DNA from 3 places in the Luteibacter pinisoli genome. Region 2 is predicted to be linked to each of the others. Evidence: riboswitches for the same ligand, from Rfam matches in the RefSeq annotation. Region 2 holds a riboswitch; each other region holds the start of a gene.
The links. A riboswitch is a leader RNA that binds a small molecule or an ion and turns the genes downstream of it on or off. The one in region 2 is predicted to bind cobalamin.

Region 1 (5,695 bases), 270 kb from region 2:
CTGTTGCCGCCACCACCGCCGAGGAACTGCACGGGATTCATGAACACCTGGGCATCGGAGATCTTGTCGTACTCCTTGCCCATGCGGTCCATGATTTCCTTGATGGACTCGGTGCGCTGGCCCGGGCCGTTGCCCTTGGGTTTCAGGTCGATGAACATCAGGCCCTGGTTGCCCACCGCGCCGCCGTTGTCGCCACCGAGGATGGCGGTGACGTCGGCCACCGTCGGGTCCTTCTGCATGATGTCGGCGATGCGCGTGAGGCGCCGGGTCATCTCGTCGGGCGAAATGTTCGCATCGGCGCTGATCTGCGCCTGCATCATGCCGGTGTCTTCATCGGGCATGAAGTTGCCGCCGGCGGTCTTCACCACCGCCATGGCCAGCAGCACCGTTGCGATGAGGAGGAACAACGGCTGCCAGCGCATGATCCGGCGGTGGCGCATGGCCCAGTCCAGGCCACGCTCGTACGTGCGCAGGAAGCCACGGTCGAACCGCTCCAGCGCCTTTTCCAGGCGGCCCGGCTTGCGGTCGGGCGCGTCGTGCTTGAGGTAGCGCGCGCACAGGGCGGGCGTCAGCGTCAGCGAGACCACGGCCGAGATCAGCACCGCCGCCGCCAGCGTCACCGAGAACTCGCGAAGGAGCTTGGTGATCATGTTGTTGCCGAACAGCAGCGGCGCGAACACGGCAACCAGCGAGATGGTGATCGAGATGACGGTGAAGCCGATCTCTCGCACGCCCTCCAGGGCGGCAGGCATCGGCGCGGTACCGTTCTCCATGTGCCGGACGATGTTCTCGATCACCACGATCGCATCGTCCACGACGAAGCCGATGCATAGCACCAGCGCCATCAGCGACATCGTGTTCAGCGTGTAACCCAGCGTCCACATCACCACGAACGCGCCCGCCAGCGACAGCGGCACGCTCAGCGTCGCGATCAGCGTGGGGCCGAGGCGGCGCAGGAACACCATCATCACCAGGCAGACCATGACGATCGAGATCATCAGGGCCACCTTCACCTCGTGCAACGCGGACTGCGTCGTCTGCGTGAGGTCGAAGATCGGGGTGACCACGGCATCGGCCGGAAGCATCGCGCGGAAACGCGGCAGCGCGGCGCGGATGGCGTCCGCCGTGGCGATGGAGTTGGCTTCCGGCCGCTTGCTGATCTGCATGGTGACCGAGCGTTCGCCCTGGAACCACGCCTTCTGGTAGATGTCCTGCTGGCCGCTGGTGACCTTGGCGATATCGGACAGGCGCACGGGCGTGCCGTTGCGCATGGCGATGAGGATGCGGCCGAAGTCGTCGGCGTCACGCAAGCCGTCGTTGGCGATCACCGTCATCTGCGAACGGCCATCGGAGAGCAGGCCCTGCGGCGAATTCACGTTCGCCGCCTGCAGCGCGTTCGATACGTCGTTGGCGGTGAGGCCCTTGGTGGACAGCGCGTTGGTGTCCAGTTCCACGCGCACCGCGTGCGGCGTGCCACCGAACACCTGCACGCGCGACACGCCGTCGATCTGCGAGACCGTCGGGCGGATCAGCGTGTCGACCACGTCGTAAAGCTTGTCGGCCGGCATCGTCTTCGAGGTGAACGACACCAGCAGCACCGGGATCTGCCCGGTATCGAACTTGAAGTACTGCGGCGGGCTGGGCATGCCGGCCGGGAGATCCGCCACCGAGGCGTTGATGGCGGCCTGCACGTCGCGTGCGGCCGCATCGGTGGAACGGTCCATGGTGAACTGGATGCGGACGAAACCGCCGCCTTCCGTGCTGTTCGAATACATCCGGTCCACGCCGGGGATCTGGCCGAGGTGGCGCTCCAGCGGCGCGATGATGGTGGATGCCATCGTCTGCGCATTGGCGCCGGGCATCTGGGCCTGGATGAACACCGCGGGGACTTCGATCGACGGCAGGGCCGCCACGCCCAGCAGCATGTAGGCGAGGATGCCGGCCAGCGTCAGGCCCGCTGCAAGCAGCGAGGTTCCCCTGGGCCGGTGGATAAACGGAGCAAAAAAATTCACGACACATCCTGTGACAGCGGGAACGCCCCCGCGCCGCGCACTTTATGACGTGCGGGGGGCCTCCGTCGCGTGTGCCGTCCGTCAGCCCCTGCCGAAAGGCAGGGGAAACCTGTTCGGACAGGTATTTCTGTCCGAACCGGCTTTCTGTGCGAACCGATTGGGTCAGTACTTACATAGCGGGCGAGAAACGGACCGTCATGTAATAGGTGCGGCCCAGCTGGTTGTAATACGCCGCCGTCTCATAGCGCTTGTCGGCGATGTTGGCCACGCGGCCCTGCACGCTCCAGGCGCTGTCGATGTGCCACGTGGCGCGCAGGTCGGCCGTGGTGTATCCGCCCAGGCGGGTGCTGTTGGCCGCGTCGTCGTAGCTGTAGCCGGCGGCGTACACCGAGCCACCCAGGGTGAACGCGCCCAGGTCCTTGTCCAGGTCCACGCGGCCGGTGCGACGCGGGCGGCGGGCCAGCAGGTTGTCGTGCTGGTCACCGCTATCGCGGTTCAGCGGCTGCTGCAGGGTCAGGTAGGTACGCACGTGCCAGCCATCCACGTCGGCGCCCAGCTGTCCTTCCAGGCCACGGATGCGTGCTTCGCTGACGTTGATCGGCAGGAAGGACGCGTCGTAGCCGATCAGGTCGTCCACCTTGCTCTGGTAGGCGTTCACCGCCCAGTTCCAGATGCCCGGGCGGCCGCTCAGGCCGATCTCGGCGGTGCGCGAGGTCTCGGGCTTGAGCGACACCGGCGAACCGTACGGGTAGTACTCATCGTTGAACGTCGGCGCGTGGAAGGCGCTGCCGTACGACGCGGTGACCCGCATGCCGTTGTCGAAGCGGAAACCGTACGCGGCCGAGCCGGTGGTGTGGTTGCCGAACTGGGTGTTGTGGTCGTGGCGCGCCGAGAGCTGGATCTCGTGCGGGCCGAACACGCCCTGGTACAGCGCGAACACGCCGGTGTTATCGCGGGTGTCCTTGAGGTAATCCGTCGCGCTGTCCAGCTTCTCCTGCTGGAAATCGACGCCGGCGCTCAGGGTCTGGCCCGGGGCCAGGGTGATGTCGTTCTGCCAGGCGGCCTGGTTGCGCTTGGAATACAGGTAGCCGACGCGCGCCTTGTCCACGCCGTAGTTCACGAAGTCCAGGGTCTTGTTCGCGCCGTTGAGGTAATCGTCGGCACGATCCTGGTTCTGGCCCAGGCTCACCGACATGCGCCAGTCGGCCATGGCGTCGAAGCTGAGCTTGCCGCCGGCCACCTGCTGCGAGCGACGGGTGAGGTTCTGGAAGTCACCGTCGTACTCGATGGTGCCCTTGCTGCGCAGCCAGCTGCCGGTGAGCTCGGTGCCGTTGTCCCAGCGGTAGCCCCCCGAGAGCGCGCCGTTGTAGGTGCGGTAGGCGTCGTGGTCCGGTTCGTCGGTGAAGCAGCCCTTGAAGGCCGTGCCCGCGCCGACGCGGCACGCATTGATGCCGCCGGTGTACTGGCCGCCCAGGCTGGCGTTATACCAGCCGTGCGTGGTGCCGCCGGAAACGCCGACCTGGCCTGCGGTGTAGCCGTGGCTGCCGCCGGTGACCGACACCGTCGGGGTCGGTGCTTCGCCAGCCTGGCCGTGGCGGGTGAAGATCTGGATGACGCCGCCGATGGCGTCCGAGCCGTACAGGGTGGAACGCGGGCCGCGGACGACTTCGATGTGGTCGATCTGCTCCACCGGGATCTGCTCATAGGCCGGGATGCCCGCGCCGACGGTGCCCACGCGCACGCCGTCGATCAGCACCAGGGTGTGGGCGGAGTTGGTGCCGCGCATGAACATGGAGGTCTGCTGGCCGATGCCACCGGCATTGGCCATCACCACGCCCGGCAGGCCGGTGAGCAGGTCCTGCACGCTGACCGGCTGCAGGCGCTCGATGTCCTCGCGGGTGATCACGGTGACCGGGGCGAGCACCTCGTCCAGCGGGGTGGCCGCGCGGTTGGCGGTCACCACCACGGAGGGCAGGTTTTCCGGGGCATCCGCGGCGTGCGCCAGGGCGATGGACGACAGCAGGGCCGTCGCGAGCAGGGTCTTCTTCATCAGGAACATCCTCGTGCCGCCGGTGCGGCAAGTCTTGAAACCGAGGACGGTCGTGGGGGAATGAGACGAACGGCGCGCGGGCGGGAAGCCACGAGGCTGTCCGGATCCGCCCGCCGCGAATCGTCCGAAACAGGGCCACCCCCGCGGCCATGGCTGGCGCAGGGGGTGTTTCGGGCCGGTCTCCGGACTCGCCCTTGCCGCGTTGGCGGATTCTCCCGGCGCCTTCCCACCCCGTTCGGGGCAGTGGCTGAGGCCGGTTAGAACGGGGTGTTCCCCTGGGGCTTACCGTTGCGGGGGCAGTGCCGGCCTTGCCGCTTCAGCGGCGCACCGGCTTCCCGTTTCATCCTTACCGCCATGAAGGCGGGTGGACACCCGAACGGGGGCATTCTAGCGGTGAACTGGCGAGAACGGTGGCAGAGGCTGGACGGGAGGCTGCGTGAGCGGGGGCGGGCAGGCCCCTGGGGCCGCCAGACGCGGACCTGCGGACCGGGCCGTAGCTTCCGTGTCGCAAAAATCGTGGCGTTGGGCGGCCCTCCGCTTATGTCGGCCCCAGGGGCCTGCCCGCCCCCGCGTCGACACCGTGCGAGTGTCCATGGAGAAAGCAAAGCGCCGTAGTGTCTCCCCAGATACGTGTCGCTGTCCCTTGATGGAATTGGTCAGAAAGCACGGCCGTCGCATTACAGATTGGCCGCATCAAACATCAGGCGACCGGCAATCCGGGTCGAGAAGCGCGGCCGTTTGAGGTGTCGAATGAGACCGGCCATACCCGCAACGGCGGTGGAAGCGGGCTGGCTGTAAGGAGTTCGTGTCAACTTAAATGCTTGCCGTAAATGCATATAAGACGACTCGTCCGGCCGGTCTTAAGAGATGAGATGAATCCACTCAATAATTCAACGTGCCCTGGCCCAAAAAGGTAATATCCGCGAAACGAAAAACAGGGGATGAAGGAATGGCAGGGAAAGTTAGCCAGCTGAGCGCGGCTGAACTCAATTCGCTCCAAATTCAGCAGCTCGTATTTCATGTGCTAGAGCCAGGAAATGAAGCGGAGACCGTTCGCTATCTTGACGAGCCGCTCCAACTATCCGTATCGCAGCGATCGTTTTTTCTAGAGCGGTTACAGCAGGCAGCGTCGGGTACACAGTACGTTTTTTCCGGGCGCGTGCAGACGCTTCGAGGTATCTGCTCGGAAATGCTCGAGCACCAACGATCCTTTATCGATGCCTCGAAAGATATTGCCGCGGCCTTCAGTGAGCACCACCGCGGAAGACAAATGGCTCCCGGTGTTGTTGTGATTGCGATCGCCACCGTGGAGGTCGATGGGAGTCATACGCCGCTGGTCTTTATCCTTAAGATGGATCACCAGCGAGCGATGACCTACAACCTCCGAGCTGGAGCGGCAGGCACGGTCGCGAATATGCGTGAGTACGCGGACGCATTAGTACAAGACAAGGCCGCAGTACAAAGACATGCACTTATCGATCTGTCTGACACGTTTGCTTGGGACGTCCTCGCAGCAGAAAGAAATGAGGGTACGACTCCCAATCTGAAGAACTTTTTTAAAGCGTTTCTCGGGGTCGAGCTCAGAGAGGACGCGAGTGTTCTAACAAGGCGAACATTCGACGTATTGAGACAG
Region 2 (5,695 bases):
GCAAGACCACGACCGACCTGAACCAGCTGGGCGGCATCGGTGGGAGCGGCGGCGGCACGGACGACATGAAGGCCAAGCTGGTGCACAAGGCCTGCGACGCCGTGCTCAAGCAGGGCAAGAAGATGGCCGGGATGTAACCTGGGCGCGGATGTAACTCAGGCGCGCGTGATGCGCCCAAGCGCTTCGGTGAGATCCGCCACGCCATAGGGCTTCACGATCACTGCGGTGCGCGCATCACGCACCACGCCGTTGGCGTTCTGGTCGCCAGTGGCGAACAGCACCGGCAGGTCCGGCTGGGCCTCGCGCATGCGCGAGGCCACGTCCACGCCGTTCATGCCTGGCAGGCCCACGTCGGCAAGCAGCACGTCGATGTTTTCGCTGCCGTGCAGGCGGATGGCTTCGTTGCCGTCGCCCGCCTCGAACACCGTATGCCCACGGCTCTCCAGCATCTCGGCGATGCTCATGCGGATCAGGGCGTCGTCTTCCACCACCAGCACGCGCAATGACGGTGCCGCTGCCGGTGCGGTACTGGCCGGCGGCGGCAGGCGCGTGGGCGCCATCGCAGGGACCAGCACGCGGGCGGCGAGGATCTGGCGGACTTTGCGCGCCAGCGCCTCCCGGGTATAGGGCTTGCTGAGCAGCTCCACGCCTTCATCGAGGCGGCCGCCATGCACGATGGCGTTCTCGGTGTAGCCGGAGGTGAACAGCACCGCCATGCCGGGCTGGCGTTCCACGGCCTTGCGCGCGAGCTCGGGGCTGCGCAGGGGGCCGGGCATCACCACGTCGGTAAACAGCAGGTCGATGGCGATGCCGCTGTCGATGATGGACAGCGCGCTTTCCGCGTCGCGCGCCTTCAGCACGCGATAGCCGAGGTCGGCCAGCAGGCCCACCACGGTCTCGCGCACTTCGTCGTCATCCTCGGCCACCAGCACGGTTTCGTCGCCGCCGCGCACGCCGCCTTCGTCGAGATCGACAAGACGGTCTTCGCTCTGCGCCGAGCGGGGCAGGTAGATCTTCACGGTAGTGCCGTGGCCGGCCTCGCTGTAAATCTTCACGTGGCCGCCGGACTGCTTCACGAAGCCGTAGACCATGGACAGGCCCAGGCCGGTGCCCTGGCCCTCCGGCTTGGTGGTGAAGAACGGTTCGAACACGTGCGCCAGCACATCCGGCGCAATGCCCGTGCCGGTGTCGGTCACCGCCAGCATCACGTACTGGCCCGGCTTCAGGTCACCGTGGGCCTTGGCATAGGCCTCATCGAGCTGGGTGTTGCCGGCCTCGATGGTGAGCTTGCCCTGGGCACCCATCGCGTCGCGCGCGTTGATGGCCAGGTTGAGCAGCGCGTTTTCCACGTTGCCCACGTCCACCAGGGTGTTCCACAGGCCGCCGGCGATGACGGTTTCCACCTCGATCGCCTCGCCCAGGGCGCGGCGCAGAAGGTCGTCCATCTCGCGCACGAAGCGGCCGATGTTCACCACCTTGGGGGCGAGCGGCTGGCGCCGGCCAAAGGCGAGCAGCTGGGCGGCCAGCTTTGAGCCGCGGGTGACGCCGGCCATCGCATTGGCCACGCGCCGCTCGGCGCGGGCGTTGCCGCGCACGTCGGTGGCCAGCAGCTGCAGGTTGCCGCTGATGACCTGCAAGAGGTTGTTGAAATCGTGGGCCACGCCGCCGGTGAGCTTGCCGATGGCGTCCATCTTCTGCGCCTGGCGCATCTGGTCCTGGGTGATGTCCATCGGGCCCTGGCCACCGGGGCTCATCCACGCCTTGTCGTCGCTGGCCGGGCGCCAGGTCGCCAGCACCACGCCCTCGCCGACCGCGGAGACACTCCATGTTTCCAGGGCGAGGCGCCAGAGCAGGCCGTCGATCGCCGTCAGTTCGAGGTCGCGCACGCCCCGGGCGCCGATCGTCGGCAGCAGGGACTCCAGGGTGGTGCGTCCGGCCGGATCCCACAGCGACAGGAACGCGGCCCCGCGCAGGCGGGCCCTGGCCCACGCATTCGCGTACAGCGTCTCGCCGGCGGGCGACAACGCCACCAAGCCGAAGGGCACCGCATCAAGCGATTGATTGAGCAGTGCATGGTCCTGCAACGCGAACGGAGATGGCATGGGACCGGGCTGCCCTGGGTGTCTGTATGGGATGGGGGCGGAATCTTATCGTCGGGCCATGGGGCCTTGGGTGTAGGGGATCTTCACATGCCCGCACGGCCGTTCAGGCAAGCCCCACGGGCGCGCGGATTGCAACTCATTGAGTTACCAAGTGCATTGGCACTTTACCCTATATCTTGTGTTGACCTGCCCTGCCCTCGCCTATATCGTGTGTCCCGTTGGTGTCCGAGGCGGCGCGACTGCCCGTCGGACTTAATAGGGAATCCGGTGTAAATCCGGAACTGCCCCGCAGCGGTAAGTGGAAACGATCCCGTTCAATGCACTGGCCCCCAAAGGCTGGGAAGCGACGGGTAGGCGAGGCGGCACGGCCGCAAACGTCCACGAAGTCCGAAGACCTGCCAGCAGCCGTGGCCCAAGCAGCCCGGTTTGTAGTGACGGCTTCCGCGGGGAAGCACGTCGCGGACCGAAGCCCCGTTGCGCGGCTTCGTCCCCGGCTTTCCCGTTGCGCCCCACTGCGTCGAGACCCGTGCGAGGGAGCGGGCGACTGGACCTAGGCCCTGGGGCACGCCAAGCATGACGACAATGGATTCCGCAGCGCGCGAGCGCACCGAGACGGCCGATGCGGCCGCCACCCCCTCCACCCGCACCACCGAGCAGGCCCCCGCGGCCGGCTACCGCGAGGATGCCCCGCCGGCCTTCGCGCTGACCCCGCCGCACAACCCCGGCCAGATGCGCGTGAAGAAGCGCAACGGCGGCCAGGAAACCGTGGACGTGAACAAGATCGTGCGCGCGGTGACGCGCAGCGCCGACGGCCTGTTCGCGGTAGACCCGATGCGCGTGGCGCTGAAGACCATCGGCGGCCTCTACGACGGCGCCACCACCCAGGAGCTCGACCAGCTCTCGATCCGCACCGCCGCGGCCCTCACCGCCGAAGAGCCGGAATACGGCCAGCTTGCCGCGCGCCTGCTCTCGGCCTTCGTCGACAAGGAAGTGAGCGGCCAGGACATCCAGTCGTTCTCGCAGTCGATCAACCTGGGCGTCGAGCTGGGCATCCTCAACGAGCGCCTGCGCGCGTTCGTGCAGGCCAACGCCCGCAAGCTCAACGATGCGATCGACCTGACCGCCTCGCGCCGCTTCGAATACTTCGGCCTGCGCACGGTGTATGACCGTTACCTGCTGCGCCACCCGACCAAGCGCCACGTCATCGAGACGCCTCAGTACTTCTTCATGCGCATCGCCTGCGCGCTCGGCGGCAACGATGTCGCGGAAACGCTTGAGCTGTACCGCATGCTCTCGTCGCTGGAATACCTGGCCAGCTCGCCCACCCTGTTCAACGCCGGCACGGCGCACGAACAGCTGTCGTCGTGCTTCCTGCTCGACTCGCCGCAGGACGACCTCGCGTCGATCTACGCGAAGTATGGCGACGTGGCCCAGCTCTCGAAATTCGCCGGCGGCATTGGCCTGGCCTACTCGCGGATCCGTTCGCGCGGCTCGCTGATCCGCGGCACCAACGGCCATTCGAACGGCCTGGTGCCCTGGCTGAAGACGCTGGACGCCTCGGTGGCCGCGGTGAACCAGGGCGGCAAGCGCAAGGGCGCGGCCTGCGTGTACCTGGAAAGCTGGCACGCCGACATCGAGGAATTCCTCGAGCTGCGCGAAAACACCGGCGACGACGCCCGCCGCACGCACAACCTCAACCTCGCCAACTGGGTGCCCGACCTGTTCATGCGTCGCGTGGAAACGGACGGCGACTGGTCGCTGTTCGATCCGAAGATCGTGCCGCACTTCGTCGACACCTGGGGCGAGACCTTCGAAGCCGCGTACGCGAAGGCCGAAGCCGACGGCATCGCCTCGAAGACGGTGAAGGCGCGCGAGCTCTACGCCCGCATGCTGCGTTCGCTCGCGCAGACCGGCAACGGCTGGATGACCTTCAAGGATCGTTCCAACGCCACCAGCAACCAGACGGCGCGCCCGGAGAACGTCATCCACCTGTCGAACCTGTGCACCGAGATCCTCGAGGTGACCAACGAAGGCGAGACGGCGGTGTGCAACCTCGGCTCGGTGAACCTCTCCCGCCACGTCGTGGACGGCGCGTTCGATTTCGACAAGCTCGCCACCACCGTGCGTACGGCCGTGCGCCAGCTCAACCGCGTCATCGACCTGAACTTCTACCCGATCGACACCGCGCGCACGGCGAACATGAAGTGGCGCCCGGTGGGCCTGGGCGTGATGGGCCTGCAGGATGTGTTCTTCAAGCTGCGCCTGCCGTTCGACTCGGCCGAAGCGCTGCAGCTCTCCACGCGCATTTCGGAAGAGATCTACTTCCACGCCCTGTCGCAGTCCAACGAGATCGCCGAGCGCGATGGCGCCCACCCGGGCTTCGACGAGAGCCGCGCTGCCAACGGCGAGCTCCAGTTCGATTACTGGCCGGCCGCCACGCCGACCGGCAAGGACGACCGCTGGGCCGAATTGCGCGAGAAGATCAAGGCGAAGGGCCTGCGCAACTCGCTGCTCATCGCCATCGCGCCGACCGCCACCATCGCGTCCATCGCCGGTTGCTACGAATGCATCGAGCCGCAGGTGTCCAACCTGTTCAAGCGCGAAACCCTCTCGGGTGACTTCCTCGTGGTGAACCGCTACCTCGTCGACGAGCTGAAGACCCTGGGCCTGTGGACCGCCGACGTCCGCGACCAGATCAAGCTGGCCGAAGGTTCCGTGCAGGGCATCACCTCGATTCCCGAGCAGCTGCGCGCGATCTACCGCACCGTGTGGGAGCTGCCGCAGAAGGCCCTGATCGACCTGGCCGCCGCGCGCGGCGCCTATATCGACCAGAGCCAGTCGCTGAACCTGTTCATGGAAAACCCGAACATCGGCCAGCTGTCGTCCATGTACATGTACGCATGGAAGTCCGGCGTCAAAACCACCTACTACCTGCGTTCGCGTCCGGCCACCCGTATTGCGAAGACCACCGTCACCGCGTCGGTCGCCGCACCGGTCGCACCGGTCGTCGATGCGCAGGACGAAGCCACGGCAGCAGTGTTCTGCTCGCTCGAAAATCCTGAATACTGCGAGGCCTGCCAGTAATGTCCGCCCATCCGATCACCCGCGACGCCCACCTCCTCGACCCGGGCTTCGAGCTGACGCTGCGTCCGATGCGTTACCCGAAGTTCTACGAGATGTACCGCGCTGCCATCCGCAATACGTGGACGGTGGAAGAGGTGGATTTCTCGCTGGACGTGACCGACCTGAAGTCGAAGATGTCCGACGCGGACCGGCACCTGATCCATCGCCTGGTGGCGTTCTTCGCCACCGGCGACACCATCGTGTCGAACAACCTGGTGCTTAACCTGTACCAGCACGTGAACTCGCCCGAAGCGCGCATGTACCTGTCGCGCCAGCTGTATGAGGAAGCGCTGCACGTGCAGTTCTACCTCACGCTGCTCGACACCTACATCCCGGATCCGAACGAGCGCAACAAGGCCTTCGCGGCGATCGAGAACATCCCCTCGATCCGCCAGAAGGGCGAGTTCTGCTTCAAGTGGATCGACTCCATCCAGGACGTCAACCGCCTGGAGACCCGCGAGCATCGCCGC
Region 3 (5,695 bases), 1.1 Mb from region 2:
ACGCAGCTCGCCGATCTTCTGGCGGGCGAACGACAACCACTGGTTGAGCTCGCCGGGGAGCTGTTTCTCATCTGAGGCGTCGATGGGCACGTGCAGCAGCGAGCACGAGGGCGCGATCCACAGGCGATCGGATGGCACGCGTTCCGTTAGCGCTTCCAGTCGCGGCAGGATCGCTTCCGGATCGCTGAGCCACACGTTGCGACCATCGACAAGACCCGCCGACAGCACGCGTCCGTCCGGCAGGGCATCGAGGACCGCATGCAGTTGCGCGGATGCGCGGGCGAGGTCGACGTGCAGTCCGGCGACGGGGAGCGAAGCCGCAAGGCCCAGGTTGCCGTCGAGCGCGCCGAAGTAGGTGGCTAGCAGGATCTTCGCGGACGAGCGAGCGGCCAGGGCGTCGTACACGCGGCGGAACGCATCGCGGGTGCCGACATCGAGGTCGAGCGCGAGGGCGGGTTCGTCGACCTGGATCCATGCCGTGCCTTCGGCCGCAAGCGCATCGACCAGATCTAGCCACGCGGGCAGCAACGCGTCCAGCAGGCCGAGCGGGTGACTGCCGTCCACCGTCTTCGATAACAGCAGGAAGGTCACCGGGCCGAGCAGCACCGGCCGCGCCGCGTGGCCGGCCGCCACCGCCTCGCGGTATTCCGCCACCGCCTTTTCGGGGCGCGCGCGGAACAGCTGGCCGGCGTGGAGTTCAGGGACGAGGTAGTGGTAGTTCGTATCGAACCACTTGGTCATCTCCAGTGCGCGCAGGTCGAACGTACCGTCCTGGTGGCCGCGGGCCATGGCGAAATAGGCGGCCAGGGGCGCCCTGTCGTGCAGGTCGCGATAGCGCGCCGGGATGGCGTCCACCGCCACCGCGGCGTCGAGCACGTGGTCATACAGGGAGAAGTCGTTAACGGGCACGCTGTCGGCGCCGGCCTCGCGGGCGAGTTGCCAGTGGCGCTGGCGCAGCGAGGCGGCGGTGGCGAGAAGGTCGCTGGCGCTGGTCTCGCCCTTCCAGTGGCTTTCGAGCGCGCGCTTGAGTTCGCGGCGCCGGCCGATACGGGGGAAACCGAGATAGGTAACGTGTGGCATGGATGGATTCCTCTTTGGACAAAAGAGGAGGGAAGGGCGGCGCACGCGGACGGCCGCGCCCCAACGCGAAGGCACGCGCTGGCGGGCTGGGCCGTCATGCAGGCTGACCGTCGACCTTCGCCCCCGCGGGCGAACCGCCGCCCCGCGCAAGGCGGTACGGCAGGTCGGACGACGCCTGCGCAGGCATGACCCCGCGCGGGCATCGGCTGGTGGCAGGTCTTCGGGCTCGTGGATGTGGCACCCGCGGGTGCCGCCTTCACCGTCGCTTCCCGGGCCCCATGGCCCAGTGCTTGTGACGGATGTCGTCTCCACATACCGCTGCGGGGCAGCGCCGGACTCTCACCGGCTTCCCTCTTAGCTTTATCTCTCCATCCGAATAGAGAGATATCGACCACGGGCGACGGCGAAATTAGCCGTCCGGACGGCCAAAGTCAAATGCGCGAGGATGGGTGACCGGGATGCGAGGAAGGCGGGCGTGACGGAACGGCACATCGTATTGGCGACGGTGGGATCGCAGGGCGACCTGTTTCCATTCCTGGCCGTGGGCCGGGAGCTGGTGGCGCGCGGGCACCGGGTGACCGTGGGTGCCCACGCGATCCACCGCGATGCCGTCCTCGATGCGGGGCTGGATTTCGTCATGGCCAGCGGCATCGCGGAGCCGGAGGACAAGGCGGCATTCGCTGCACGCGCGTTCCATCCCTGGCGCGGGCCCAGGTTCGTCGTGAGGGATCTCGCAGCCGCCGATGTGGCGGCGAGCTACCACGCGCTGAAAACCTTCTGCTCGGCCGCCGATGCGGTCGTGACGACCACGCTGGCCTTTGCAGGGCAGATGCTTGGCGAGACGTTACCGGTGGCATGGCTGTCGGCCGTGCTGTCGCCGTCGGTGTTCCTCTCCCCATTCGACCCACCGGCCACCGGCATCGCGCCACTGGACGCGTGGCTCAGGGCGTCGCCAGGGCGTGGCCGGCTGCTGGTGCGCAGTGTCGAGGGGCTGACCCGGCCGTGGACGGCCCCGGTACGCGACTTCCGCCGGCAGCTTGGGCTCGCTCCCGTCGGCGCGGGCGGCGATCCGTTCCACCGCGGGCAGCATGGCCGCGACGGCGTGCTGGCGCTCTATTCGCCGGTGCTGGGAGGCCTGCCGCCTGATGCGCCCGCCAACACCGTGCTGACCGGGCAGTGCCGTTACCTCCCGGGCGCCGATGCGCTGGAACCATCGCTGCGTTCGTGGCTCGACGCAGGCGCACCACCGATCGTGTTCACCCTAGGCTCTGCTGCCGTGCACGCCGGCGCGGATTTCCTGCGTGAAAGCATCGCCGCGGCGCGCCAACTGGGGCGGCGTGCTGTTGTTCTCACGGGCTCCCCCGCGCTGCGCGAACGCCTTGCGTTGCAAGGCGACGATATCCTGGCCGTGGACTACGCCTCACATGGCGCGCTCTTCGCCCGAGCGGCCGCCGTTGTTCACCACGGCGGCATTGGCACAACCCACGAGGCCCTGCGTGCCGGGCGGCCATCCCTCGTGGTGCCACATGGTTTCGATCAGCCGGACAATGCGGCACGCGTGCGCCGGCTTGGTGCGGGCGACGTGCTGCCTGCGACACGGTACCGCGCCGATCGCGCGACAGCGAAGCTCGCGGTCCTGTTGGAAAGCAGCACGATCAGGTCACGCACCGGCGATGTCGCGCGCCAGCTCCACGAAGAGCATGGCGCGCGGGTTGCCGCGGATACCATCGAGGCGGCTATCGAACGCCGGCGGCCTTAGTCGAAACCAGCGCTCGCGCGCGGGGTATAGGCCTGCTCCAGCGCCTTGATCTCTTCGTCAGAAAGGTTGAGCTGCAGTGCGGCGACGGCATCGTCGAGATGGTGCGGCTTGGACGCACCGACGATCGGTGCCGTGATGCCCGCGCGCTGCGCCACCCATGCCAGCGCCACCTGTGCACGCGGCACGCCGCGATCTTCAGCGACCTTCTTCACGGCGGCGACGATCGCCCGGTCCGCGTCTTCGGTCGCGTTGTACAGCGTGCCGCCGAATACATCCTTCTCCTGCCGCGTGCTGCTCTCTTCCCAGTCACGCGTCAGGCGGCCGCGGGCCAGCGGACTCCACGGAATCACCGCGATACCCTGGTCGATGCAGAACGGAATCATCTCGCGCTCTTCTTCGCGCTGGATGAGGTTGTAGTGGTCCTGCATGCTGACGAACTCCGTCCAGCCATGCAGGCGAGAGGTATAGACCATCTTCGCGAACTGCCACGCATGCATCGACGACGCGCCGATGTAGCGTGCCTTACCGGCTTTCACCACGTCGTGCAGCGCTTCCAGCGTCTCCTCGATCGGTACGCCGTGGTCGAAGCGATGGATCTGCAGCAGGTCGATGTAGTCGGTGCCAAGGCGCGCGAGCGAATCATTCACGGAATGGAAGATGGCCTTGCGCGAAAGGCCGCCGGCGTTCGGGCCCTTGTGCCAGTGGAAGAACGTCTTCGTGGCGATGACCACTTCGTCGCGCCTCGTAAAATCTTTCAGCGCGCGACCGACGATTTCCTCGGACGTGCCATCGGAATACGCGTTCGCCGTGTCGAAGGTATTGATGCCGAGGTCGAGCGCCTTGCGGATGAACGGCCGGCTCTGCTCCTCATCAAGCGTCCAGGCATGGTTGCCGCGCTTGGGGTCACCGTAGGTCATGCAGCCCAGGATCACGGGCGAGATCTCGAGTCCGGTCTTGCCCAGCTTTACGTATTGCATCGGGGAACTCCACGTAGGGGAAGCGAGGGTGCCTGGGTAGCGTACACGCGATGGCCGGGTCGCTGCCGTGATTCAGATTATTCGGGGCGGCGCGCACTGTCCCGATGTCAGCACTGCCCCTACACACCGCCTCGTGGAAAGCCTACAGCGATCGAGGACTTCTCTCTTAGCGCATCGACCTATACTTTGCGGACGAAAAGGAGGTTCCATGAGCAAGGTACGATCATTCAGGGCTGCTTACTCGGAGCGTGTTGCAAGGGAGCTCTTCGACGTCCCGGGGGCCACGTATGCCGTTATCGCGGAGAGCTTGCGGGCAGACGAAGAAGGCAGGGAGTCGTTTACGGTTAATGGGACGACCTATGGGCGGGTATCACCCCAACGCGACGCCCACCCATTTCGGCTGTTCAAGAAGAAATAAGCCGTGGGCTTGAGCTTATCGGTGCTCGTTGCCCTGGTCTTCCTGTTGCCGGGGCTGGCGTTTGTCTTCTCACTGCAGAGAGGCGTGATCTTCGCTAAGCAGTCGCCGCCGGATAGTCCAGTATCAGAGACGTTGGCCAGTGCGATTGCCGCTTCCATCGCACTAAACGCTGCTGGCTACTCGCTCTGTGTCTTCCTGTGTGATGCATGGGGCCTTCCGTCGCCTGACGCCGTTGCGTTCATCTCGATGATGAGTGGCGACTCGAAGGGCTTGCTTGCGTCCGAAGCGCTCGCCAGCGTTGCGCGATATCCCGTGCGCATATGCGCCTATTTCTGCGCGCTAACGATGGTGGGAAGCGCAAGCGGCTTCGCCGGACGTACGCTCCGCGCTCGACTCCGGGCCAATGACGGCGGTGCGCTGTGGGGGACACTGTTGTCACCGCGTGGGGTCAATCTTGTCCGGGTTACGCTTGAAGTCGAAATGGACGGAGTCGCATTTCTGTTCGCAGGCGCGCTGCGCGATTATGCGGTCGATCGAGATGGCTCTTTAGACCGCGTGGTGCTGGAGGGCGTTTCCCGCAGACCGCTGGCGAATCGCGCACCTGGAGATCGCCGAGGCCGCAACCGTCGTCCACGAGCACCGCATTCGAACGGCTGGACGCCAGTCCCGGGAAACTACGTCATCCTTAATGTGGGCGCGACGAAGTCCGTACGAGTCGACTACCTGGCCGAAAAGGCCCGTAGCGGCAGGCGTAGTCCTGGTTAAAGGGTGGCCCTTGAAACCGACCCGGCCGCCCCTACGTTATGTGCCAGCCGCTTGCCCACCCCCGTGGGCAGGCGTACGATCCGCCCCTCATCCACGAGACCTGACCATGTTTGCCTGCAAGCACGCATTGATCCACCTGCCAACGATCGCCCCATGGGCGCGTCGCGGGTGCGCGCGCGCCATGTCAGGCCCTACGCCGTAAGGCGCCCGGTCTCGAATGCCTGTCAAAAAGCACCCGCGAGGGTGTTTTTTTTTGCCTCGATTTCCGCCGATCCCCGATTTCTACAAGCCCACTACCGGAGCACCGTGCCATGAAGAACTGCCGCGAACCCTGATCCTGACCCGTCCCACCCACGCCAGGGGCGACGGGAAAGCTTCGGGGGCATGCCTCGCTCGTCACACGGACCGAGCCCCTGGCGTCCCGAATGGAACTGTTCAACCATGAGTACCCGCGATACCACTATTCCCGTCGGCCGTTGGCGCAACCTCGGCATCATCGCCCATGTCGACGCAGGCAAAACCACGCTCACCGAGCGCCTTCTCTACAAGACCGGCACGATCCATCGCACCGGTGAGGTGCACGATGGCGCGACCACCACCGACCATATGGAACTCGAGCGCGAGCGTGGCATCACGATCGGCGCCGCAGCCGTGCGCGCCAACTGGACGCCGGAAGGCGGCCTGCCGCATCGCCTC

Region 1: linked by a shared signal. The riboswitch ahead of FIV34_RS20360 (TonB-dependent receptor domain-containing protein) and the one ahead of FIV34_RS19240 (ribonucleoside-diphosphate reductase subunit alpha) in region 2 are both predicted to bind cobalamin.
Region 3: linked by a shared signal. The riboswitch ahead of metE (5-methyltetrahydropteroyltriglutamate--homocysteine S-methyltransferase) and the one ahead of FIV34_RS19240 (ribonucleoside-diphosphate reductase subunit alpha) in region 2 are both predicted to bind cobalamin.

The regions. Positions count from the first base shown of each region.
Region 1 is NZ_CP041046.1:4,499,930-4,505,624, reverse strand. Features, by position in the region: gene FIV34_RS20365 (efflux RND transporter permease subunit) at 1-2,012, opposite strand, end outside; gene FIV34_RS20360 (TonB-dependent receptor domain-containing protein) at 2,182-4,062, opposite strand; cobalamin riboswitch at 4,219-4,453, opposite strand; gene FIV34_RS20355 (nucleoid-associated protein) at 5,012-5,695, shown strand, end outside.
Region 2 is NZ_CP041046.1:4,227,545-4,233,239, forward strand. Features, by position in the region: gene FIV34_RS19230 (DUF2501 domain-containing protein) at 1-137, shown strand, start outside; gene FIV34_RS19235 (response regulator) at 156-2,102, opposite strand; cobalamin riboswitch at 2,305-2,519, shown strand; gene FIV34_RS19240 (ribonucleoside-diphosphate reductase subunit alpha) at 2,685-5,186, shown strand; gene FIV34_RS19245 (ribonucleotide-diphosphate reductase subunit beta) at 5,186-5,695, shown strand, end outside.
Region 3 is NZ_CP041046.1:740,686-746,380, forward strand. Features, by position in the region: gene metE (5-methyltetrahydropteroyltriglutamate--homocysteine S-methyltransferase) at 1-1,080, opposite strand, end outside; cobalamin riboswitch at 1,275-1,490, opposite strand; gene FIV34_RS03275 (glycosyltransferase) at 1,556-2,839, shown strand; gene FIV34_RS03280 (aldo/keto reductase) at 2,836-3,816, opposite strand; gene FIV34_RS03285 (hypothetical protein) at 4,025-4,234, shown strand; gene FIV34_RS03290 (hypothetical protein) at 4,244-4,999, shown strand; gene fusA (elongation factor G) at 5,441-5,695, shown strand, end outside.